Regions from separate parts of the Micromonospora sp. DT81.3 genome, predicted to be linked through region 1. Evidence: predicted binding sites of a transcription regulator. Region 1 holds the regulator's gene; each other region holds the start of a gene.
What was found. Region 1 encodes HrcA, which represses chaperone genes, less so after heat shock. Its sites were predicted from a motif close to GGTTNGCACNCTCNNNNNGAGNGTGCNAACC; they were not measured.

Region 1 (7,522 bases):
CCTGCGGGCAGAGCACGATGTCGCCGAGCAGCCCCGCGGGGGTCGGCTGGTCCTCGGTGCCTGGGCGCAGTTCGTCCATCGGGAAGCTCAGCACATCGGTGGGACCCGGTTCGTCCATCCACTGCACGTGCAGCGCCTCCATCGCTCCTTCATCGACCAGCACGATGGCGACATCGGCGTCCGGACTGACGTGCAGTTCGGCCAGGTTGTACTCCATCAGCCGGAGGAGGACGGTCTCGTCGATGGCCACGCCGGACTCGTTGTTGATGTCGATCGTCATGAGCGTCCCCGCTTCGGCTGCCTGTCGCGCGGTCCGGGCAGATGCGAACGCCGTTCGGCGCGGTTGGCGAATTCGTGCGCCTCGTCGCGCTCATGGCGAGCGGCCGTTCGCTGCTCGTCGTACTCCGTGTAGGCATCCACGATGCGGCCGACGAGGCTGTGCCGAACCACGTCGTCGCTCGTGAGGCGGGCGAAGTGGATGTCGTCGATGTCCTTCAGCACGCGTGTGACGAGCCGGAGGCCGGAGGACCCCTGCGGGAGGTCGACCTGCGTGATGTCGCCGGTGACGACCATCCGCGTTCCGAAGCCCAGTCGCGTGAGGAACATCTTCATCTGCTCGGGCGTGGTGTTCTGCGCCTCGTCGAGCACGACGAAAGAGTCATTGAGGGTTCGGCCCCGCATGTAGGCGAGCGGCGCCACCTCGATGGTCCCCGTTGCCATGAGCTTCGGCACGATCTCCGGGTCCATCATCTCGTTCAAGGCGTCGTAGAGCGGACGAAGGTACGGGTCGATCTTGTCGTTGAGGGTGCCGGGGAGGAAGCCGAGCCGCTCCCCCGCCTCGACCGCCGGCCGGGTCAGGATGATGCGGCTGACGTCCTTGCGCTGCAGCGCCTGCACGGCCTTGGCCATGGCGAGGTAGGTCTTGCCGGTACCGGCAGGGCCGATGCCGAAGACGATGGTGTTCTCTTCGATCGCGTCGACGTAGGCCTTCTGGCCGAGGGTCTTCGGCCGGATGATCTTGCCGCGCGACGAGAGGATGGCCTCGCCCAGTACCTCCGACGGACGGGGGCCGCCTTCCGTCTGCAGGATGCGGGCGGACGAGGACACATCGGCGGGACCGATGTCGTGGCCGGCCTTGGTCATGGCGAGCAGTTCGTCCACCAGCGAGCGCGCGGCAGCGACGGCTGATGCGGTGCCGGAGAGGGTGATCTCGTTGCCCCGCACGTGCACGTCGACGCCCGGGTGCTCGCGCTCCACGACCCGCAGCAGCCGATCCTGAGGTCCGAGCAGCTGGACCATCGCCACGCCGTCGGCGTAGATCCTCTCTACGGCCTCTGCGCCCGATGCGTCAGCCACCAAGGCTCGATTCGTCGAGGGCGCCCGCAAGCACGTGGGCATGGACATGGAAGACCGTCTGGCCCGCCGACTCGCCCGTGTTGAACACGAGCCGGAAGTCGCCGTCACCGTGCTGCGCGGCGACCGTGTTCGCGAGCCCGACGAGCTCGGCGAGAAGGTCCGGGTCGCCGGCGGCGAGTTCCACGACGTTGCGGTACTCCTCGCTCTTGGGGATCACGAGAAGGTGCACGGGCGCCTTCGGCGCGATGTCCCGGATGGCGAACGCATTCTCGGTCTCCGCGATGATCTCGGCGGGTATCTCGCCGTTCAGGATGCGCGTGAAGATCGATGGGTCGCTCATGCGTCCAGTCTATCGACCGCCCGTCGACAACGACCCGGCATCACCAACGACTCAGCGTCATCACCGACTCGGCATCACCAACGGCCCAGCCGGGTCGCGGCCACGGCCAGGGCGGCGGGTCCCGCCGTCGAGGTGCGCAGGACGGTGTCGCCGAGGCGCACGAGCCGCGCGCCCGCGGAGCGGAGCAGGTCGAGCTCGGCGGGGGCGATCCCTCCCTCGGGGCCGACGATGAGCACGATGTCACGGTCGGCGGGAAGCGGGACGATCGAGAGCCGCTCGTCCGCCGTGGGCTCCAGCACCAGGACGTCCGCAGACCCGGCGCGCTCGGCCAGCAACGTCGTCGTCGCCACCGGCGCGACATCCGGAACCCACGCCCGGTGCGCCTGTTTAGCCGCCTCGCGCACAATGCCGGCCCAACGGGCGCGCCCCTTCTCGGCCTTCGCCGCATCCCATCTGGAGACGCTGCGCGAGGCCTGCCACGGCACGATCTCATCCACTCCCAGTTCCGCTGCGGCCTGCACGGCGAGCTCGTCGCGGTCGCCCTTGGCAAGTGCCTGCACCAGCACCAGACGAGGAGCAGCGGCCGGGACATCCGTGCGGGCGGTGATCCGCACCACGACCTCGCGCGGGGCCACCGACTCGCAGAGCCCCGTGAGCCACGCGCCCGCCCCGTCGCCGACCGTGACCTCCTCGCCCACGCGCACTCGGCGGACGGCGGCGGCGTGATGGGCCTCCGCTCCGGTCAGGGTCACAGCGTCACCGGCGCGGGCGCCCGACGCCGTCTCGAGCAGGAAGTGGAGGACCACCGGCGATCAGCCGCGGAAACGATCGCGCAGCTTGGCGAACAGCCCCTGCTGGAACTCCGCAAGGTGCGGTGCCGGCGCCTTGGTCCTCTTGGCGAACTCCTCGATCAGCGCGCGCTCCTTCGCGTCGAGCCGCGTCGGGGTCACGACGTGCACCCCCACCCGCAGGTCGCCGCGCGTGGTTCCGCGCAGCGGGGTGATTCCCCGTCCCTTGATGGTGAGGACGTCGCCGCCCTGCACACCGGGGCGGATCTCGAGCTCGACCGGCCCGTCGAGCCCGTCGATCCTCGTGGTGGTGCCGAGGATCGCGTCCGGCATCGAGACGTCCAGCGTCGCCAGAAGGTCATCGCCGTCGCGGCTGAAGACATCGTGCGGGGCCACGGTCACCTCGATGTACAGGTCCCCGTTGGGACCGCCGGCGGGGCCGACCTCGCCCGAACCGGGCAGCTGCAGGCGGAGGCCCGTCTCGACGCCGGCCGGGATGTCGATCGACACCGTGCGGCGGGAGCGGACGCGGCCCTGACCTTGGCAGGTGGGGCACGGGTACGGGATGGTCGTGCCGTAGCCCTGGCAGGAGCCGCAGGGCTGGTTGGTGACCACGTTGCCGAGCAGGCTGCGCATCTGGCGCTGGACGTGGCCGGTTCCGTGACAGATGTCGCACGTCACCGGCTGCGTTCCGGCCTGGCAGCAGGAGCCCTTGCACGTATCGCAGAGCACCGCCGTGTCGACCTCCAGGTCGCGGTGCGCGCCGAAGACGACGTCGCCGAGCTGCAGCGTGACCCGCACCAGCGCGTCCTGGCCGCGTTCCCGGCGCGACCTCGGCCGAACGCCCCGCGATCCACCGGCCGCGCCGAAGAACGTCTCGAAGATGTCGCCGAATCCGCCGAAGTTGCCCGCGCCGGCACCGCCGAACGGCGACTCACCGCCGCCCATGTCGTAGCGACGGCGCTCGTCCGGGTTGCTCAGCACGTCGTAGGCGTGGGTCACCAGCTTGAACCGCTCGGATGCGTCCGCGCCGGGGTTGACGTCGGGATGCAGCTCCCGCGCGAGGCGCCGGTACGCCTTCTTGATGTCGTCGCTGCTGGCGTCTCGAGCGACGCCCAGCACTTCGTAGTGGTCAGCCACATTCGCCTTCCTGTGGGCGCGCTTCCGGCGCCCGTCGTCGGTGGAGCCGTCGCGTCAGCGACGATTCTCGTCTTCGTCCAGCAGGCGGCTGAGGTAGCGGGCGACAGCCCGCGCCGCGGCCAGGTTGCTGGGATAGTCCATGCGGGTGGGCCCCATCACCCCGACGCGGGCGGTGCCGCCGCCGGCGTCGTAATCGCTCGTGACGACGGATGCCTCCGGAAGGCCGAAGGCCTCGTTCTCCCGACCGATGCTGGCCCCGAGCCCGTGCGCATCCGTCACCATCTCGCTCATCAGCCGAAGCAGGGTGACCTGCTCTTCGATGGCCTCGAGGATGGGGTGGATGCTGCCGTGGAAGTCCTGCTCGCGCCTGGCGAGGGTCGCCGCGCCGGCCATCACGAGCCGGTCCTGCCGGAACTCCTCGAGCTCTTCGGCGACGACATGGCCGATGGAGAGGAGGGCGTTGTCGATGCGGCTGGGCTCGGCGGTCGTGGTGGCCTTCAGCGCCTCGATGCGCTCGGCGCCCTCCCGCACCGGACGTCCGGTGATCAGCGCCGCGATGCGGCTTCGAAGCGCGCCGATGTCGGACTCGTCCAGCGGAGAGCCCACGAGCGCGATGCGCTGAGAGACGCGGCCGGTGTCGGTGACGAGGATGACGAGCACTCGCGATGGGGAAAGCTGCACGAGCTCTGTGTGCGTCACGGTGGCACGGGAGAACGACGGATACTGCACGATCGCGACCTGACCGGTGAGCTGGGTGAGCACCCGCACGGTGCGGGCCAGGACGTCGTCGAGATCCGTGGGCTCGCCGAGGAAGGTCGTGATGGCCGAGCGCTGGGCCGGCGTCAGCGGGCGCAGCTGGGCGAGGTGGTCGACGAAGACGCGGTAGCCCTTGTCGGTCGGGATGCGTCCGGACGAGGTGTGCGGCGCGGTGATCAGCTCTTCGTCCTCGAGCAGCGCCATGTCGTTGCGGATCGTGGCGGCACTGACGCCGAACGCATGCCGCTCGACGATCGACTTGCTGCCGACGGGTTCATGGGTGTCGACGTAGTCCTGCACGATGGCGCGGAGCACCTGGAGGCCGCGCTCTGTGACCATGTCCGCTCCTCCCTTGCGGGGCTTCGCCCCAAACCCCGGCTTGCTGACGCAGTTCTCTCTGGGGCTTCGCCCCACACCCGGCTTGCTGACGCAATTCTGTATGGGGCTCCGCCCCACACCCCTGGCTTGCTGACGCGCGCCCACTGGCACTCGTGTCGTCTGAGTGCCAATTCTAGCCGATCACCCGCCGCCGAGCCGGGCTAGGGGACGCGGTGTCCCGATGCCCGGAACAGCTCGTACCACTCGGCCCGCGTGAGCGGGATGTCCGATCCCTGCGCCGCACCGGCGACCCTCTCGGGACTCGTCGTTCCCAGCACGACCTGCATATCGGCGGGGTGCCGGGTGATCCATGCCGTGGCGATCGCGATCGGCGGCACGTCGTAGCGCGCGGCGAGCCGGTCGATCACGGTGTTGAGCTCGGGGTAGTCGGGCGATCCCAGGAAGACGCCGTTGAAGAAGCCGGCCTGGAACGGCGACCACGCCTGGATGGTGATGTCGTGCAGGCGGCAGTAGTCGACGATGCCGCCGCCGTCGAGCGTGATCGACTGCTGCTCGTCGGCCATGTTGGCGGCGACGCCCTGGGCCACGATCGGCGAGTGCGTGATCGAGAGCTGCAGCTGGTTGGCCACGAGAGGCTGGCGAACGTGCTTGCGCAGCAGATCGATCTGCCGCGGCGTGTGGTTGGACACCCCGAACGCGCGCACCTTTCCCGCCGCATGAAGTTCGTCGAACGTGCGGGCGACCTCCTCGGGCTCGACGAGCGCATCGGGGCGGTGCAGCAGCAGGACGTCGATCCGATCGGTGTCCAGGGCCTCGAGCGACCCGTTCACGGACTCCATCAGGTGCTCGTAGGAGAAATCGAAGTACGGCCCATCCCCCACGATACCGGCCTTGGTCTGGATCGTGATCTCGTCGCGCTGCGACTGCGTGAGGGCCATCGCCTCGGCGAACCGGCGCTCGCACCCGTGCAGATCCCCGCCGTACACGTCGGCGTGGTCGACGAAGTCGATGCCGGCATCCCGTGCCGTCCGCACGAGTTCCCGCACCTCGTCATCGGTCTTGTCGCCGATGCGCATCAGCCCGAGCACCACGTTCGGCGCCACGATGTCGGTTCCGGTCAGGGTGAACGTCTTCATCATTCCTCTTCCTCTTGGCTTCTCTGATTCACACGTCTGGCGCGGGTCACGGGGTGAGCGCCCGCACCACGGAGTCGGCCAGCAGCCGCCCGGGCAGGGTGAGCACCACGCGGCCGTGCACGGCCTCGCGCCCATCCACCAAGCCGTCCGCGACCAGTCCCGCGACCGCCCGACGACCTCGGCCGTCGAGGGCGTCGACCGGCAGGCCGTCCCGGATGCGGGATTCCAGCAGCACCCGCTCGAGCAGACGCGCCTCGGCGCCGGGTCGTTCGCGCCCGGCCGAGGGCGACTCCCCGCCCGCCAGGCGGAGGGCGTAGGCGGACGGATGCTTGACGTTCCACCATCGGGTTCCGGCGATGTGGCTGTGGGCGCCCGGTCCGAAGCCCCACCAATCGGATCCGCGCCAGTAGGCGAGATTGTGACGGGACCGCTGCGCGGGTGTGCGAGCCCAATTGCTCACCTCGTACCACTCGAAGCCCGCTGCCCCCAGCATCCGGTCCGCCGTCTCGTACATATCCGCTTGAAGGTCATCGTCCGGAGCGGGCACCTCGCCGCGGCGGATCTGACGCGCGAGCTTCGTGCCGTCCTCGATGATCAGCGCATACGCCGAGATGTGGTCCGACTCGAGCGCGAGGGCCGCCTCGAGCGAGGTGGTCCAGTCCGCGAGCGATTCGCCAGGGGCGCCGTAGATGAGGTCGACGCTGACCGCCAGGCCTGCGCGCCGAGCCGCGGCGACCGAGTTCGCGACGTTGGCCGGCGAGTGAGTGCGATCGAGCGCGGCCAGCACGTGCGGCACGGCCGACTGCATGCCGACGGAGAGCCGCGTGACTCCGGCGGCGGCGAGCTCCGCGGCCACCGCATCCGTCACCGTGTCCGGGTTCGCCTCGACCGTGACTTCGGCATCGTCCGCCAGGCCGAAGGCGTCTCGCACGCCGTCCAGCATGCGTGCCAGGTCGCCGGGCGGCAGCAGCGTCGGCGTGCCGCCGCCGAAGAAGGCGGTGGATGCGGGGCGCGGCGGCGCCGCGGCCGCCAGCACCCGGCGCGCGAGCGCGATCTCCTCGAGCAGGACGTCGGCGTACTGGTCCTGCCGAGCACCGCGCAGCTCATCCGAGGTGTAGGTGTTGAAGTCGCAGTAGCCGCAGCGCACGCGGCAGAAGGGCACGTGCAGGTAGACGCCGAAGTCCGTGTGCGCGTCGATCACCGTGCCGGGCGGCAGCGCGCCGTCTGCCGGCGCCGGCTCGCCGAGCGGGAGCGGACCGCCCATCAGGTGGGGGTGGAGTACAGCGGCGAGATGGCGCGCAGGTATCCCTTGAAGAGCTCCCGTCGTCGGCGACGGGTCAGGGCGGGGATCATCTTGTACGCGAGCGCAGTCGGGGCATCGAAGGCCCGCACCGTGAACCACACCTCGTCGTTCGCGTACCAATCGAGCAGGAAGGACTCCTCCCCGCTGACGACCGATCCTCCGACGGTGCCGAGTGCGAACCCGATCCGCCGCGCCTCTTCGACCACGTAGATCACCCGCAGCTCGCCGTCGATCTTCATCCCGCGCACGCGGCCGTGCATGTGGACGGTCGTGCCGGCCCCCACGAACGGGGTGCCGTCGGAGTCGAAGCGCTGCTCGGCCTCGAGCCGGCTCGGTGTGACCGGGTGCCCCTCCTCGTCGAAGC
Region 2 (7,522 bases), on a different contig from region 1:
GGAGGATGGTGGCGTCGTAGGATTCAGCCGCGTAGCTGTAGTCCGTGAGCGCCGGGGTGCCCTCTTCCTCAAGGAAGGCGTCGAGCTCATCGGTGAACTCACCGAGGGTGTCGATCGTCAGGCCCGGAAGGGTGCCCTTCGAACCCGTGAGGGAGCCCTCGGGGAACTGTCCCGGTTCGAAGTTCTTCAGGTTTCCGTCGACGAAGTAAAACTTGTCGGCGGGGAACTGACCGATGAGGCTCGGCAGGATGGTCACGACCTCGTCGAACGTGATCAGCGCGATCGCATCCGGAGCGGCGGCGAGCACCTCGCTGATCTGCGCGTCGAAGCTCGTGTCACCCGTGTTGTACGTCGGGGCCGCGACGACCTCGCCGCCGGCGGCCTCGAAGGCCTCGGTGACGTACTTCGCGAGTCCGGTTCCGTACGAGTCGTTCAGCACGATCATGCCGAGCGTCTGGTTGCCGTCCTCGGCGATCAGGTTGCCGAGCACCTCGCCCTGCAGCACGTCGGACGGCGCGGTGCGGAAGTACAGCCCGTTGTCGTCATAGGTGGTGAACGCGTCAGAGGTGTTGGCCGGCGAGAACTGGATGACGCCCGCACCGACGACCTGGTCGATGAACTGCAACGACGTGCTCGAGGATGCCGCACCGATGATGGCCGACACACCCTCACCCAGCAGACGCGGGATCTCGGTCTCGTAGGCCTTGTTGTCGGTGTTGCCCGAGTCGCCGAAGACGACCTCGAGCTCGAGCCCGGTGTCGGCCGTCGCCGCGTTGATCTGCGACTGCGCGTAGGCGACGCCCGCTTCCTCCGGCGGGCCGAGGAAGGCCAGGTTGCCGGTCTGGGGCAGTGCCGTTCCGATGGTCAGGGCGAGATCCTCGACGGGACCTGCCGATTCGGTCGGCTCGCTTGCCTCGCCGCCGCCGCCGCTCGTGCAGCCGGCGAGGACCAGTACGCTGACGCCGGCGATCGCAATGCCGCCGAGTGCCGCGCGTACGCGCGAGCGTGAGGCAGTGCCTCGGGAAAAGACGCTCATAGTGCTCCTTGCTGTGAATGAACGCGGGCGCGGCTCGGGCGCCGACCCAATGAGGTTTACCCTAACCTCGCACCGGGCTCCCGAGTGTTGCGTCTCGTTAACGATGTGTAACGCGACTGAATCGTTACTTTTCCGCAACGCACCGGCGCATCTCAGGTGATCGCGGCCACATCCGAGACGCCCCGCGCCCGGCGTGCGAACACGACCGAATCCACGGTCAGCACGGTGAGCGCGAGCCACACCAGCCCGAAGCCGACCCACCGCTCGGGCGGCATCGGCTCACCCAGCAGCCACACGCCGATCACGAACTGCAGGATGGGCGCCACGAACTGCAGCAGGCCGATCAGCACGAGGGGCGCGCGGCGGGCACCCGCGGCGAAGAAGAGCAGCGGCGTGGCCGTGAACACTCCGGCGAGCGAGAGCAGCACCGCGTGCCATGGGCCGGCCGCGTCGAGCGTGATCCCTGTCGTGGCGCCGACCACGATCAGCTGGACGATCGCGATCGGCAGGAGCCAGAACGATTCCAGGGTGAGGCCGCTCACCGCGTCGACGGCGGGTCCGATCTGCTTCTTGACGAGCCCGTAGAGCCCGAACGACACCGCCAGGCTGAGGGAGATCCAGGGGAAGGTGCCGTATCCCAGCACGATGACGAGAACGGCGAGCGCCGCGACGCCGATCGCGATCCACTGCGTGAGCCGCAGGCGCTCTCGAAGCACGAGCACGCCGAGCAGCACCGTCACGATGGGATTGATGAAGTAGCCGAGGCTCGTCTCGAGCACATGGCCGGTGAGCGTGCCGATCAGGAAGACCTGCCAGTTGACGTAGATCAGCAGGCCCGCGACAGCGGTCCAGAACAGCAGGCGGCGCTGCCGGACGATGTCGCGGAATCGCCGCCACGATCGCAGCACCGCGATCAGCACGATGCAGAACAGCAGGGAGAAGACGATGCGCCATGCAACGATCTCCCACGGGCCCGTGGGGCTGAGCGTCAGGAAGTACAGGGGCAGGAAGCCCCAGAGGAAATACGCGCAGAAGGCGTATACGCCCCCGAGGATGCGCTCCCGCGCGGGGTCGGGACGGGCGGCTGACACTCGTCCAGCCTATGCCGCGCGCCGACGCGGGCGACGCGAACCGCATGCCGGCCGGCATCCGTTCTCTGCCATTCGGCCCCGCGTTCTGTCCGATGCGCCCGCGCGTTGGCCGCCCGGCCGGGACACACAGAAGGGCCCGGATGCCGAAGCATCCGGGCCCTTCATCGCTCTGGGCGTGATCAGCGGACGACGACCGCCAGCACGTCGCGGGCCGAGAGCACGAGGAACTCATCGGCGCCGAACTTGACCTCGGTGCCCCCGTACTTGCTGTAGATCACGCGGTCGCCGACGGCGACGTCCAGCGGAACTCGGTTGCCGTTGTCATCGATGCGGCCGGGGCCCACGGCCACGACCTCGCCCTCCTGGGGCTTCTCCTTGGCGGTGTCGGGGATGACCAGGCCACTTGCGGTGGTCTGCTCTGCCTCGATCTGCTTGATGACGATGCGGTCTTCGAGCGGCTTGATGGAAACCGACACGGTCTACCTCTTCTTTCTAACGCTTCTGAACACGGAAGACTTGTTAGCACCCTCACCCCGAGAGTGCTAACGCCAGTCTAGGCAAGCGCTGGCACTCATGCAACGCGAGTGCCAGTCGAGACCCGATCGCCGGAAGAGACGACCGTAGGCTGAGGGTGTGGAGATGGCCGAACTCACCGCGCTGCTCACGCCCGAAGGGCTGCGCCTGCTGGATCAGGCCTGGTCGACGGCGGATGTCGCGCACGAGGTGTCGCGGCTGCGCGCGGCCGGGCATTCCCCCCAACTCGTGTCGGCGGTCGTCGGCCAGGCGCGCCTGCGGGCGAGGGCCCGGGTCAAGTTCGGGGACTTCGCCGACCGGATGCTCTTCACCTCGGCCGGCCTGGAGCAGGCGACCCGGCTGCCGGTCGCGGCGCTGCACGCGCGCCGCTTCCGCGACGCCGGCATCACGAGGATCGCCGATCTCGGCAGCGGCATCGGGGGCGATGCCCTGGCATTCTGCGGCGTCGGCATCGACGTGCTGGCCGTCGACGCCGACGAGGTCACCGCCGCGATGGCCGCCTACAACCTCGCACCCTTCCGGCCGGGGACGGAGGTGCGGCACGCGAGGGCGGAGGACGTCGACCTGGAGGCGTGGGACGGGGTGTGGCTCGACCCGGCGCGGCGGACGGCGGGGCATACCGAGACGACCCGGCTCACGCGCAGCGAGGACTACTCGCCCCCTGTGGAGTGGGCGTTCGGACTGGCCGCGAGCCGGCCGCTCGGCATGAAGCTCGGACCCGGTTTCGACCGGTCCCGCATTCCGGCCGACGCGGAGGCGCAGTGGGTCAGCGTCGACGGCTCCGTCGTCGAGCTCGCGCTGTGGTTCGGATCCCTCGCGCGGCCCGGCATCCGCCGAGCGGCGCTCGTGATCCGGGGCGACAGCGCCACAGAGCTGACCGCGGCGGATGACGCGCCCGACGTCGAAGCGCGAGAGCTCGGGGAGTACATCCATGAACCCGACGGCTCCGTCATCCGCGCCCGCCTCATCGGCGAGGTCGGGCGGGCGCTCGAGGCGGGCATGCTCTCGCCCGGTATCGCCTATCTGACCGGAGATGCGGCCGTGACGAGCCCGTTCGTGTCCACCTTCCGGGTGCGGGAGGTGCTGCCGAATGATCTGAAGGCGCTCGGCAAGGCGCTCCGCTCGCGGGAGATCGGGACCCTGGAGATCAAGAAGAGGGGCGTGGATGTCGATCCGGCCGTGCTGCGGAAGCGCCTGTCGCTGCGCGGGCCCGAGCGCGGGACGCTCATCCTCACCCGTATCGGCGACCGCCGGCTGACGGTGCTCGCCGACCGAGTGGCTCGCTGACGGCGAGAGGCGTCAGCTGAAGAGCCTCAGCTGCGCGGCCGCCCACAGCATCCAGCCGGCGCTGTAGACGAGGCCCAGGATGCCGAGCACCAGCGCCCAGGTCGCAACGGGGCGGCTCTCGAGGGGTCGGCGGAGCGCGAGCGCCGCGAGCACGATGCCGACGACGGAGATGGGGAAACCCCATCCGACGAAGAACGAGGAGATCAGCCCGGTCAGCGAGAATCCGAGCCCCCAGGCCCCGAGGCCGCGGTGCGGAGCGATCGGCGGCGTGACCATCCACTGCGGGAACGGCGCGGTGGGATCGGGTTCGTCGTGCGAGGCGGTGACGGCATCCACCGGGCCGGTCGGCAGCCGGGAGAACGACGCGGAGGGCACGCCGGGGACGCGTGCCTCCGGTCGGGCGGCGTGGTCGAGATCGACATCCGGCGTGGGCGGCTCCTGTGGAACGGGCCGCTCACCCCCCCAATTCGTGCCACTGCCGTTCATGGCTGAGCCGCTCATGCCGGCACCGCCTCGTCGACCTGGATCTGCGTCACGGGCAAGGTGGAATCGGCGCCGAAGCCGAGGCTCGAGGGCGCGCGGCCGGCCATGATGAGCTCCGACGCGAGGGCGGCGATCATCGCGCCGTTGTCGGTGCAGAGCGACAGAGGGGGAATGCGGACCGTCACGCCCGCAGCATCCGCCCTCTCGAGCGCCACGTCGCGGAGTCGCCTGTTCGCGATGACCCCGCCGCCGAGCAGCAGCCGGGGCACCTCGTAGCGGGCGCACGCGTCGAGGGCCTTGGTGACGAGCACGTCGACGACCGACTCGCGGAAGCTGGCCGCGACGTCGGCGACGGGAATCTCCGCACCCTCCGGCTGCTGCTCGACCCAGCGTGCCACCGCGGTCTTCAGACCGGAGAACGAGAAGTCATACCGGTGCTTGTCCATGTCCGAGGCACGTGAGAGGCCGCGGGGGAAGCGGATCGAGGCGGGGTCTCCGGATGCCGCGGCCCGGTCGATCTGAGGGCCCCCAGGGTAGGGCAGCCCCAGCAGCCGCGCGACCTTGTCGAACGCCTCGCCCGCGGCGTCGTCCACGGTCTCGCCCAGCAGTTCGACGTCGCTGGTCAGGTCGCGGACAAGGAGCAGCGACGTGTGCCCTCCGGAGACGAGGAGGGCGACGGTCGGGTACTCCAGGGGCGGCGCCTCGGCGTCGAGGATGTCAGCCGCGATGTGCCCGACGAGGTGGTTGACGGCGTAGAGCGGCTTGCCGAGCGCCACCGCGAGAGCCTTCGCGGCCCCGATGCCGACCATGAGCGCGCCGGCCAGACCGGGCCCGCTGGTGACCGCGACCGCATCGAGGTCGCTCAGCGCCACCCGCGCCTCGGCGAGCGCCGCCTCGATGGCCGGCTGCAGGGCCTCGAGGTGTGCGCGTGCAGCGACCTCCGGGACGACCCCGCCGTAGCGCGCGTGCTCGTCCATGCTGCTCGCGATCGTGTTGCTGAGCAGCGTGCGCCCTCGGACGATGCCGATGCCGGTCTCGTCGCAGCTCGTCTCGATGCCCAGGACGAGGGGTTCGCGGTTCAGGTGCATGGTCTCCTCCGCACGCGGGGCCCGCGCCGCGGCCCACGCCGGCAGATCGAGCTTCATCACGACCGCATCCACGTCGTCGGGCTGGTAGTAGCGCGGGCGACGCCCGACCTCCGTGAAGCCCTCGGATGCGTACAGCGCCTGGGCAACCGGATTGTCGACGCGCACCTCGAGGAAGAGGTCGCGGGCGCCGCGCGCCGACGCCTCTGCGATCAGCGTGCGCAGCAGTCGGCGACCCTGGCCGCGGCCACGGGCGGACTCGGCGAGCGCTATGGTCTGGATGTCGGCATCCGCAGCCCCGCGTGGAGCGCGAAGACCGGCATACCCGACGATGCGCCCGGCCGTCTCGAGGATGATGTAGTGCCCGTGGGCGCTCCGCAGTTCCTCCCGCATCATGGCCGGCGACCAGGCGTCGGTGGGGAACGAGGCGTTCTCGATCGCCATGATGGGCTCGAGGTCGGCCGGTGTCGCGAGTCGGATGCTCATGTGCCCACCCGCTTGGGTGCGTGACCGATCGTCACGTCGGGGGCGCGCAGGTAGAGGGGCTCGGATGTCGGCAGGCTCCTCTGCGACGTGACCGCCCGGGCCGCGAGCAGGCCCAGCCCTGACGGGTCGATCGAGGTCACGACCTGCAGGGAATCCCCCTCGAGCGTGAGTTCGTCGACGACGACGTCGGTGCCCGCCGCGCGAAGCTGCGGACCCTCCAGCTTGTGGGGCATCCCGTCGTCGTCGACTCCGTCGTAGATGCTGACGGCCATCTCGCGCCGCCGGGCGTCCGTGACGACGGCGAACGGCGTGCGACGAATGTCGCGCTCAGCACCGGTCGTCGCGGCGAGGGCCGCCGCGTCGTGGCTGGCGACGGGGATCATGGGCACTCCCCTGGCGAGCGCGAAGACACGGGCGGCGGCGATGCCGATGCGCAGCCCGGTGAATGGACCGGGGCCCATGCCGGCGACGACATGAGTGATGTCGGCGGGCGCCGCGGATGCCTCGGCCAGCGCGCGCTCGAGCAGCAGGCCGATGGCCTCGGCGTGTCCGAGTCGCGTTTCGCTCACGGCCGCGCCGCGCACGACGCCGTTCGGCTCGACCACGACGACGGTCGATCCGATCGAGGTGTCGACGGCAAGGATCACCCTTCAAGGGTAGTGCGGGCCGTCGCCCCGCTCGGGCGGGCGTTCGCGTGGTCGGCCCTCGGGCGCAGGTGTCGGCGATTCGCGATATCAAGTCTGCGCTGAGGTTCGCGCAGACTTGCACCGACGCGAGGCTGGCCCACGCACCGCTCAAGTCTGCGCTTGGGCAGACGCAGACTTGAGTACGTCGAAAGAGAACAGCTGCGCCGCCGGGAACCCGCCAGCAGAGACCCCCGCCGGCCGAGACTCCGCGAGGGCGGAGCGCAGCGACGCCGGAGGCCGGAACCCTACGGTCGGCGCGACACCGTCACGACCCGGGGGGCATCGGCGTCGAGTTCGACCTCGACGCGGGTGGGTCCCCCGCACGCCGTGTCCGCGCCACGGCCGCCGACCGGGCGCTCCAGCTCGATCTCCCACCACGAGTCGCGCAGCCCGTCCACCATGTCGCGACCCCACTCGATGATCACCACCGAGCCGTCGAAGTCGATGTCCAGATCGTCCAGCTCCCTGGCAGACCGCAGCCGGTAGGCGTCGACGTGCACCAGTGGAGCGCCGCCGACCAGCGACGGGTGCGTGCGTGCGAGGACGAACGTCGGGCTCTGCACGGGACCTCGCACTCCGAGCCCCGCCGCGATTCCGCGCGTCAGTGTCGTCTTGCCCGCTCCCAGCGGACCCGTCAGCACCACGAGATCCCCAGGGCGCAGCATCCGCCCCAACCGCTCGCCGAACGCCTCCGTGTCATCCACCGTCGACAGAACCTGTCGCCCCTCCAGCTCCGCAGGCCCCGAAGAGGTCACGACGACACCTGCCTCCGCGCCACGCGTGGTCCGATCCGCGTGACGATCTCGTAATTGATCGTCCGCGCGGCGTCCGCCC
Region 3 (7,522 bases), on a different contig from region 1:
CGACGCGGCGTTCTGCAGCGCGGAGCGCGTCACCTTGGCCGGGTCGATGATGCCCTGGGCGAAGAGGTCGCCGTACTCGCCGGTCGCGGCGTTGAGGCCGTGACCGCGCGGGAGGTCGGCGACGCGGTTCGCGACGACACCGGGCTCCATGCCCGCGTTGAGGGCGATCTGCTTGAGCGGGGCCTCGATGGCCACGCGCACGATGTTCGCACCCGTCGCCTCGTCACCCGTGAGCTCGAGACCCTCGAACGCGACCTTGCCGGCCTGGATGAGCGCGACGCCACCACCGGGGACGATGCCCTCCTCGACGGCCGCCTTCGCGTTGCGGACGGCGTCCTCGATGCGGTGCTTGCGCTCCTTGAGCTCGACCTCGGTCGCGGCACCCGCCTTGATGACGGCGACGCCACCGGCGAGCTTGGCGAGACGCTCCTGGAGCTTCTCGCGGTCGTAGTCGCTGTCGGTGTTGTCGATCTCGCGACGGATCTGGGTCACGCGACCCTCGATCTGCGCGGCATCGCCGGCGCCCTCGATGATCGTGGTCTCATCCTTGGTGATGATGACCTTGCGCGCACGGCCGAGCAGGTCGGTCGTGGCGTTCTCGAGCTTGAGGCCGACCTCTTCGCTGATGACGGTGCCGCCCGTGAGGATGGCGATGTCCTGCAGCTGCGCCTTGCGGCGGTCGCCGAAGCCGGGAGCCTTGACGGCAGCCGACTTGAAGATGCCGCGGATCTTGTTGAGTACGAGTGTCGCAAGCGCCTCGCCCTCCACGTCCTCGGCGATGATGACGAGCTCCTTGCCCTCCTGGATCACCTTGTCGACGATCGGCAGCAGGTCCTTGATGTTCGAGATCTTGGAGTTCGCGATCAGGATGTAGGCGTCCTCGAAGACGGCTTCCTGGCGCTCGGGGTCGGTGACGAAGTAGGGGTTGATGAAGCCCTTGTCGAAACGCATGCCCTCGGTGAGCTCGAGCTCGGTGCCGAACGTGTTCGACTCTTCGACCGTGACGACGCCTTCCTTGCCGACCTTGTCGATCGCCTCGGCGATCAGGTCGCCGATGGCGGTGTCGGCCGCGGAGATGCTGGCCGTGGCGGCGATCTGCTCCTTGGACTCGACCTCCTTGGCGCTGGAGAGAAGCTCGGCGGTGATGGCCGCAACGGCCTTCTCGATGCCGCGCTTCAGCGAGATGGGGTCAGCGCCGGCCGCGACGTTGCGCAGGCCTTCGCGGACGAGGGCCTGAGCCAGGACCGTGGCGGTCGTGGTGCCGTCGCCCGCGACGTCGTCGGTCTTCTTGGCGACCTCCTTGACGAGCTCAGCACCGATCTTCTCGAACGGGTCGTCGAGCTCGATCTCCTTCGCGATCGACACACCGTCGTTCGTGATCGTGGGGGCGCCCCACTTCTTCTCGAGCACGACGTTGCGACCGCGGGGGCCGAGCGTCACCTTGACGGCGTCGGCCAGAATGTTGAGGCCGCGCTCGAGGCCACGACGGGCCTCTTCGTCGAAAGCGATGATCTTTGCCATGTGTTGCGTCCCTCCCGGGATTGAGCGTATGGGATTAGCACTCGAACAACACGAGTGCTAACGGCCATTCTGGCACTCGACCCTAGGGAGTGCAAGCCGCCGCGGCGTGTTCCGCTTCGTGTCGCGCGTCTCCGGCCCGCGCGTCGACTCCTCGTCCGCGCCGGAGTGCGTCGATGCCCGCGCGCTCAGGCGAGGACGCGCACCGCCTCAGCCTGGGGACCCTTCTGACCGGTGCCGACGGTCAGCTCGACCTTCTGGCCCTCTTCGAGCACGCGGAATCCCGACATGTCGATGTTGGAGTAGTGGACGAACACGTCCTGCCCACCCTCAGTGAGAGTGATGAAGCCGTAGCCCTTCTCCGCGTTGAACCATTTGACGGTGCCCTGTGCCATGTCGGATCTCCTGTTGCTGTGCGTCTGGAAAAAAGCGTATCCAGGGCGCGGCGGCGGGATCCGCCATGTGGGCAACTGTTGACACACGTGCATCCAAGTGTTTACGGCCCGGAAACACGCCTCGCTCGGACCCCTATTCGGTGGCCGACGGGCTCGGCGACGCGATGCGATCCAGCCCCAGGACGACGGTGAGCTGCTTGACCACCGATTCGTCGACCTCGGTGGCGGGATCATCCACCTGCAGATAGGCGTCGGTCTGCGCCACCTGCGCGCCCCCGATGACGCCCGCGAGACCCAGCGCGGCCGCTTCGTCTTCCGGGAACGAGTAGTAGACCGTCGTCTCGGGAAAATCCGTGCTTCCGGCGTCGCCCGGCAGCACCGAGTCGGCCGGCCAGCCCGCCGCGACGATCGTGTCCTTGGTGCGCGTGGCCAGACCCGGTTCGGGCGTGGCGTTGAGCACCACCACGCCATAGGTCAGGTCGATGACCGGCTCGATGGTCGCCACCGGGGCGGGTGTCGCGGACGGTGCCGGGAAGAGCGTGACGCGTCCTGTCGCGATGAGGCTGCCGAAGATGCCGATCGCCACGAGCACGATGGTCGCGAGCAGGGCCCACAGCACGACGACCCAGGCGCGCATGCGCGGGTTCTCGGCTCGGTGCGCTCCTACCCGGGCGCGCTGGCGGGAAACCTCGTCGAAGCGATCCCGGGGGTAGGTCGTTTTCGGCACTCCCCGATGCTATCGGGACCGGCGTTCGCGGCCCGGACTGCCGGGGATGGGGAGCCCGCTCAGGGGCGCGCGTCAGCAAGCCGGGGGGCGTGGGGGCGGAGCCCCCACATAGGACCCCGCCTGGCCCCGGACTGCCGGGGATGGGGAGCCCGCTCAGGAGGGCGTGCCCGACGCGCGCGCCAGGCGCGTGGCGTCCCGCCGGTCGCGCAGCCGGCGCAGCCGCTTGACGAGCATCGGGTCGTACTCGAGCGCCGCCGCCTGGTCGATCAGGCGGCCGAGCAGCTGGTAGTACCGCGCGGGCGTCATGTCCAGCTCCGCGCGGATCGCCTCTTCCTTGGCGCCGGCATGGCGGCGCCACTCCGCCTCGAAAGCCAGGATCGCCCGCTCGGTGTCGGTCAGGCCATCGGTCATGAACTTCACGCTACGGGGCGGATGCCGCATCCCCCGCGCGCCACTCCAGCCACCGGCCAAGTGGATCCGCGGCAGCCAGGATCCGGCCGTCCAGCGCGAGGGCGAAGCCCCCGGCGGGCCACGTGGAAGCATCGGTCGGCGCATCCCAGCTCTCGTGCAAGCCGGGTGCGTCCAGGGTGATCCAGGCGTCCCCGCACTCGCGGGCCAGCGCGATCACCCTTTCGCGACCGGCGCGCGGGATGTGGGCGAGCACCCCAGGGGTCGTGATCACGAGCGTCGCTCCCCGCGGCGCCGCCGACCGGACTGCGGCCGCCACCTCGGGGAGCACCTCGGGGGCGTTTCCGGCCACCAGGTGCGGCGGATCGGCGGCCGCGACATCGAGCGCCGCCTCGATCCGCTGCTCTCGCCCGGACTCCCCCGGCCAGACCAGGCCGCGCAGCCACGCCCGGTCCCGTGCCACCCGGGCGTCGAGCGGCTGCAGGTCGATGCCGGCGCGCCACACCACGTCGGGCATGCGCAGCGGCGGTCGAGCTTCTCCCCGGAGAGCCGTCTGCAGCACCAGGGGCGACGGATCATCCACCGGGTCGACTACGAGGGCTCCCCCGGAGCCCGTGTACCGGTAGCCGTAGCGATCGGGATACAGGCAGAGCCCCGCGGACGCTCCCACCTCGAGCAGCGCGATCGGACCGTCGATGAGCGAGAGCGCAGGAAGCAGCGCCGCGCACCGCAGCGGCTCGTTGGTCTGCACGCTGCGCGCCGTGCACTCGGCCACCACCTCGTCGGCGTGTTCGGCCAGCCAGGCGGCCCACTCACCGAACGGCCGCAGGGGCGCCCCCAGCATGCGGGTGACGGCGAAGACGAGCGGCGGCTGGCGCCGGTTCGCCGGGATGCGCGCGAGCGTCGCGGCCACGACCGCGTCGCCTGCCACACCGGACGCCCAGTCGGCGTAGAGCTCCGACCTGCCCGGTGCCTCCTCGCGGGCGAAGCGCTCGTACCGCTCCGCGACCGCGGCCGCCGCATCCGAGAAGCCAGTCATCCGCCCATTCTCGGGGACTGCCAGGCGTCACGGTGCGGTCCGCACCGCTCGCCCGCACCCGAGGGGCCGACGGGTGGAGGAAAATGGGGGTGACCCAGGAGGAACCATGAGCTATTCCGTGCAGAAGTCCGACGCCGAGTGGCGCGACGAGCTCGACCCGCAGCGCTACGCCGTGCTGCGCACCGCCGCGACCGAGCGCCCGTGGACCGGCGAGCTGCTCGACGAGAGCCGCGCCGGGCTGTACACCTGTGCCGCCTGCGGTGCCGAGCTCTTCAAGAGCGGCACGAAGTTCGACTCCGGTTGCGGCTGGCCGAGCTTCTACGAGTCGATCCGGCCCGACGCCGTGGAGCTGATCGAGGACAGCACGCTCGGCATGGTGCGCACCGAGGTGCGCTGCGCGACGTGCGGCTCGCACCTCGGACACGTCTTCCCCGACGGCTTCGGCACGCCGACCGGCGACCGGTACTGCATGAACTCGATCGCGATGGAGTTCACGCCAGAGACCCCCGCGTGAGCGCCGCGCTCGAGGCGGTCCGCGCGCGCCGCTCCTGGTCGAAGGTGACGGATGACGCCCCCACCCACGAGGAGCTGCTGGCTCTCGTCTCGGCGGCCGGCCGCGTCGCCGACCACTCCTCGCTCCGGCCATGGCGCCTGATCGAGCTGCGCGGGTCCGACCGCGAGGTGCTCGGCCGCGCCATCAACAAGGCCGACGGCGACAAGGGCATCTCGTCGAAGCCGCTGCGGGCACCGTTGCTGATCGCGGTCGTCGTCAGCTATCGCAAGAGCAAGGTCGCGCACTGGGAGCAGGAGGCGGTGGCATCCGGGGTCGCCCACGTGCTGAGCCTGCTGCTCGATGACGCCGGCTGGGGCGTCTTCTGGCGCACCGGCGACTACACGCGTTCGAAGGCGATCGCGAAGGCGCACGGCCTCGGCAAGCACGAGAAGCTGCTCGGCTGGCTCTATGTCGGCGGCAAGCCGGTGAGCAAGCGCAGCGGTCGCCGCAAGCCGGTGGATGCGCGGCGGCACCTCTCGCGGATGCCGCACTGACGGCGTTCGGTCCTCACGAGGAGGGCCGGCGCCGCCGACGCGCCGTCGCCACGAACACCGATGCCAGGGCGACGGCGACCATGGCCGCCGATTGCCCCAGACCGGGTGCCTCGGCCGCCGGCCACACGGCGTCGATCAGCACCGAGGTGAGCAGCTGCCCGACGACGGCCCCGAGTCCGAGCAGCAGCACTCCGGTGTACTGCACCAGCGCGGCCGACAGGAAGATGTAGGTGACCCCGATGGGGCCGCCGAGGTAGAGCCACGCGTCGGTGGGGAAGCTCGCCGGAGCACCCTCGATCGCGATGTGGATGCCGGCGGCGATGCCGAGGGCGATCGAACCGCCGACGAAGTTCACGAGGGTCGCGGTGAGCGGGGTGCCGACCCGCTGCCGCAGCCTCCCATTGGTCGCCTGCTGCCACGCGATGCCGACACCCGTCAGGAACGGCAGCAGCAGCATCCACCACGGCACGCTGCCGAGCGTGTCGCCGACCAGCGCGATGCCCACTGCCGCGAGCGCGAGGCCCGCGCCGGCGACGCGGCCCATGGTCACCGCGACGACGCCCGCCGGGCTGTAGCCGATGCGGTCGAGCACGAGCCCGTTCACCGTCTGCCCGGCGACGAGCCCCACCGTGAAGAGCGAGACGCCGATGAAGGCCACGGTCAGACCCTGGGTCGCCACGGTCAGCGCGCCCGCGAGACCGCCGGCCAGCATCCACCACGGAATCGTGCGCGCACGCACGCCGTGTGCGAGCGCCCGAACTCCTCGTCGCCCGGCCGGAAGCGCGGCCGAGAGAACGAGCAGGATCACCAGGCCGGTGGCGAACGACACGATCGCCGCGGTCAGGCCGTCATCGAGCCGGGCGCCGAGCTGCCCGTTCACGCGCGCCTGAGCGGCGGTGAGAACGCCGACGAGCACGGCACCCGCGATGGCGAGCCACGCGGGCATCCGGGTCGTCACGAGCCGACTACGGGACTTGAACCCGTAACCCCCTAATTACAAGTTAGGTGCGCTACCAATTGCGCCAAGTCGGCGGAAGCCCCCAGTTTAGCGGGGGCTCGGCTCACGGCGCTGTCGTCGGGGACGGAGTCGCGCTCGGGGTCGCGCTCGGGGTCGGGGTGGGTGACGGCGTGCTGTAATACGCGTCGCTCGAGAGCGTGAGCACGAACTGCGCGAACTCGGCGGGGTCATCGAGCTTGCCGACGTAGGGCTGGCCGTTCACGAGGATCATGGGCGATCCGGTGAGCGTCGTGCCGTCGGTGCCCGGCAGATCCTCGCTGAGGGCGCGCTCGGTGGCATCCCGCACCCACAGGGCGAAGTCCTCGTCCTCGATGCACGCGCGAACCACCTTGGGGTTCTCGGCGCCCGCGGCGATCGCCTTCGCGGCGAGCTCGGGATCGGTGTACCCGTCGGTGTCCACATCCGGCTGCTTCACGAGAAGCTCGTGGTTGAAGGCGAAGAACGTCTCGGGCGCGTGGGTCGCCACGCAGGCCGTCGCGTTGGCCGCCCGCATCGAGTACTTGGTGCCGTTCGACTTCGCCGTCAGCAGCGCCACCGGGTGATAGGTCAGCACGGCCGCCTCTTCGCTGACCCACTCCGAGAGCTGCTTGGCGTTGGCGAGCTGGAACTCCCCCGCGCCGGGCGAGAGGTAGTCGACGTAGATGCGGATGTCGATGGGAGGCGGCGTCGTCGCGGATGGTGCGGGCGAGGCCTCGAGGGCCTGGGGCGTCGGCGTCGCCGTGGGCGCCGCGTCCGTCATCGGGCCGCCGGGGACGCTTGTCAGCGGGATCGTGCCGAACGCGTCGACGACGATGCCGTCATCCTGCATGTTGGCCGGGTTCAGCAGGGGCTTGGATGCCGCGGACGCGAACACCCAGGTCACGACGACGCCGATGGCGACGACGGCGGCCACGATGGCCACACCGGCCGACACACGGCGGATGATCCTCGCCCGCGACTGCTGGGCGTGCACCTGCTCGGCCTTCTCCCGCACCGCCGCACGCCGTCCGCGCGCAGCGGGAGCGTTCGGCGTCTCGTCGTTCGACATGAAACCTCTTGAATCCCTGGCCCGGGCGTACCCGGGCGACCGCTCACTGCGGCAACCTGAACGATGCTAGCCAGGGAGCCTGGGAAATGCCCAGATGCTGGCCCGGCGATCGCCGTGTCATACTAGAGCAGCGCCCGACGAAGGGCGTGCGGTTCGCCCCGCAAATCCATTCACTACGGATCGTCCGGCACGTACCTGCCGGTGAAGGAGAAGAAACAATGGCGTCAGTCACGTTCGACAACGCAACGCGCTTGTACCCCGGGGGCACTCGTCCCGCGGTCGACAAGCTGAACCTCGAAGTCGCGGACGGGGAATTCCTCGTTCTCGTGGGACCCTCCGGCTG

Region 2: the regulator HrcA is predicted to act here: its motif matches at 2,645-2,675, upstream of groES (co-chaperone GroES).
Region 3: the regulator HrcA is predicted to act here: its motif matches at 1,554-1,584, upstream of groL (chaperonin GroEL).

What each region holds. Positions count from the first base shown of each region.
Region 1 covers NZ_JBNCNY010000004.1:256,889-264,410, forward strand. Annotated here, with positions in the region: gene ybeY (rRNA maturation RNase YbeY) at 1-280, opposite strand, end outside; gene ACPW96_RS11435 (PhoH family protein) at 277-1,299, opposite strand; gene ACPW96_RS11440 (HIT domain-containing protein) at 1,349-1,696, opposite strand; gene ACPW96_RS11445 (16S rRNA (uracil(1498)-N(3))-methyltransferase) at 1,771-2,502, opposite strand; gene dnaJ (molecular chaperone DnaJ) at 2,509-3,624, opposite strand; gene hrcA (heat-inducible transcriptional repressor HrcA) at 3,679-4,719, opposite strand; gene ACPW96_RS11460 (aldo/keto reductase) at 4,920-5,858, opposite strand; gene hemW (radical SAM family heme chaperone HemW) at 5,902-7,119, opposite strand; gene ACPW96_RS11470 (DUF1990 family protein) at 7,119-7,522, opposite strand, start outside.
Region 2 covers NZ_JBNCNY010000008.1:214,791-222,312, reverse strand. Annotated here, with positions in the region: gene ACPW96_RS17835 (ABC transporter substrate-binding protein) at 1-1,036, opposite strand, end outside; gene rarD (EamA family transporter RarD) at 1,189-2,127, opposite strand; gene groES (co-chaperone GroES) at 2,307-2,603, opposite strand; gene ACPW96_RS17820 (class I SAM-dependent methyltransferase) at 2,767-3,948, shown strand; gene ACPW96_RS17815 (hypothetical protein) at 3,961-4,449, opposite strand; gene tsaD (tRNA (adenosine(37)-N6)-threonylcarbamoyltransferase complex transferase subunit TsaD) at 4,446-5,513, opposite strand; partial or broken gene rimI (ribosomal protein S18-alanine N-acetyltransferase) at 5,586-6,002, opposite strand; gene tsaB (tRNA (adenosine(37)-N6)-threonylcarbamoyltransferase complex dimerization subunit type 1 TsaB) at 5,999-6,649, opposite strand; gene tsaE (tRNA (adenosine(37)-N6)-threonylcarbamoyltransferase complex ATPase subunit type 1 TsaE) at 6,934-7,443, opposite strand; gene alr (alanine racemase) at 7,440-7,522, opposite strand, start outside.
Region 3 covers NZ_JBNCNY010000006.1:60,973-68,494, forward strand. Annotated here, with positions in the region: gene groL (chaperonin GroEL) at 1-1,521, opposite strand, end outside; gene ACPW96_RS14385 (cold-shock protein) at 1,707-1,913, opposite strand; gene ACPW96_RS14390 (LytR C-terminal domain-containing protein) at 2,047-2,640, opposite strand; gene ACPW96_RS14395 (DUF3263 domain-containing protein) at 2,794-3,051, opposite strand; gene ACPW96_RS14400 (DUF2332 domain-containing protein) at 3,062-4,087, opposite strand; gene msrB (peptide-methionine (R)-S-oxide reductase MsrB) at 4,194-4,601, shown strand; gene ACPW96_RS14410 (nitroreductase family protein) at 4,598-5,134, shown strand; gene ACPW96_RS14415 (DMT family transporter) at 5,148-6,092, opposite strand; tRNA gene ACPW96_RS14420 (tRNA-Thr) at 6,094-6,166, opposite strand; gene ACPW96_RS14425 (DsbA family protein) at 6,196-7,179, opposite strand; gene ACPW96_RS14430 (ABC transporter ATP-binding protein) at 7,398-7,522, shown strand, end outside.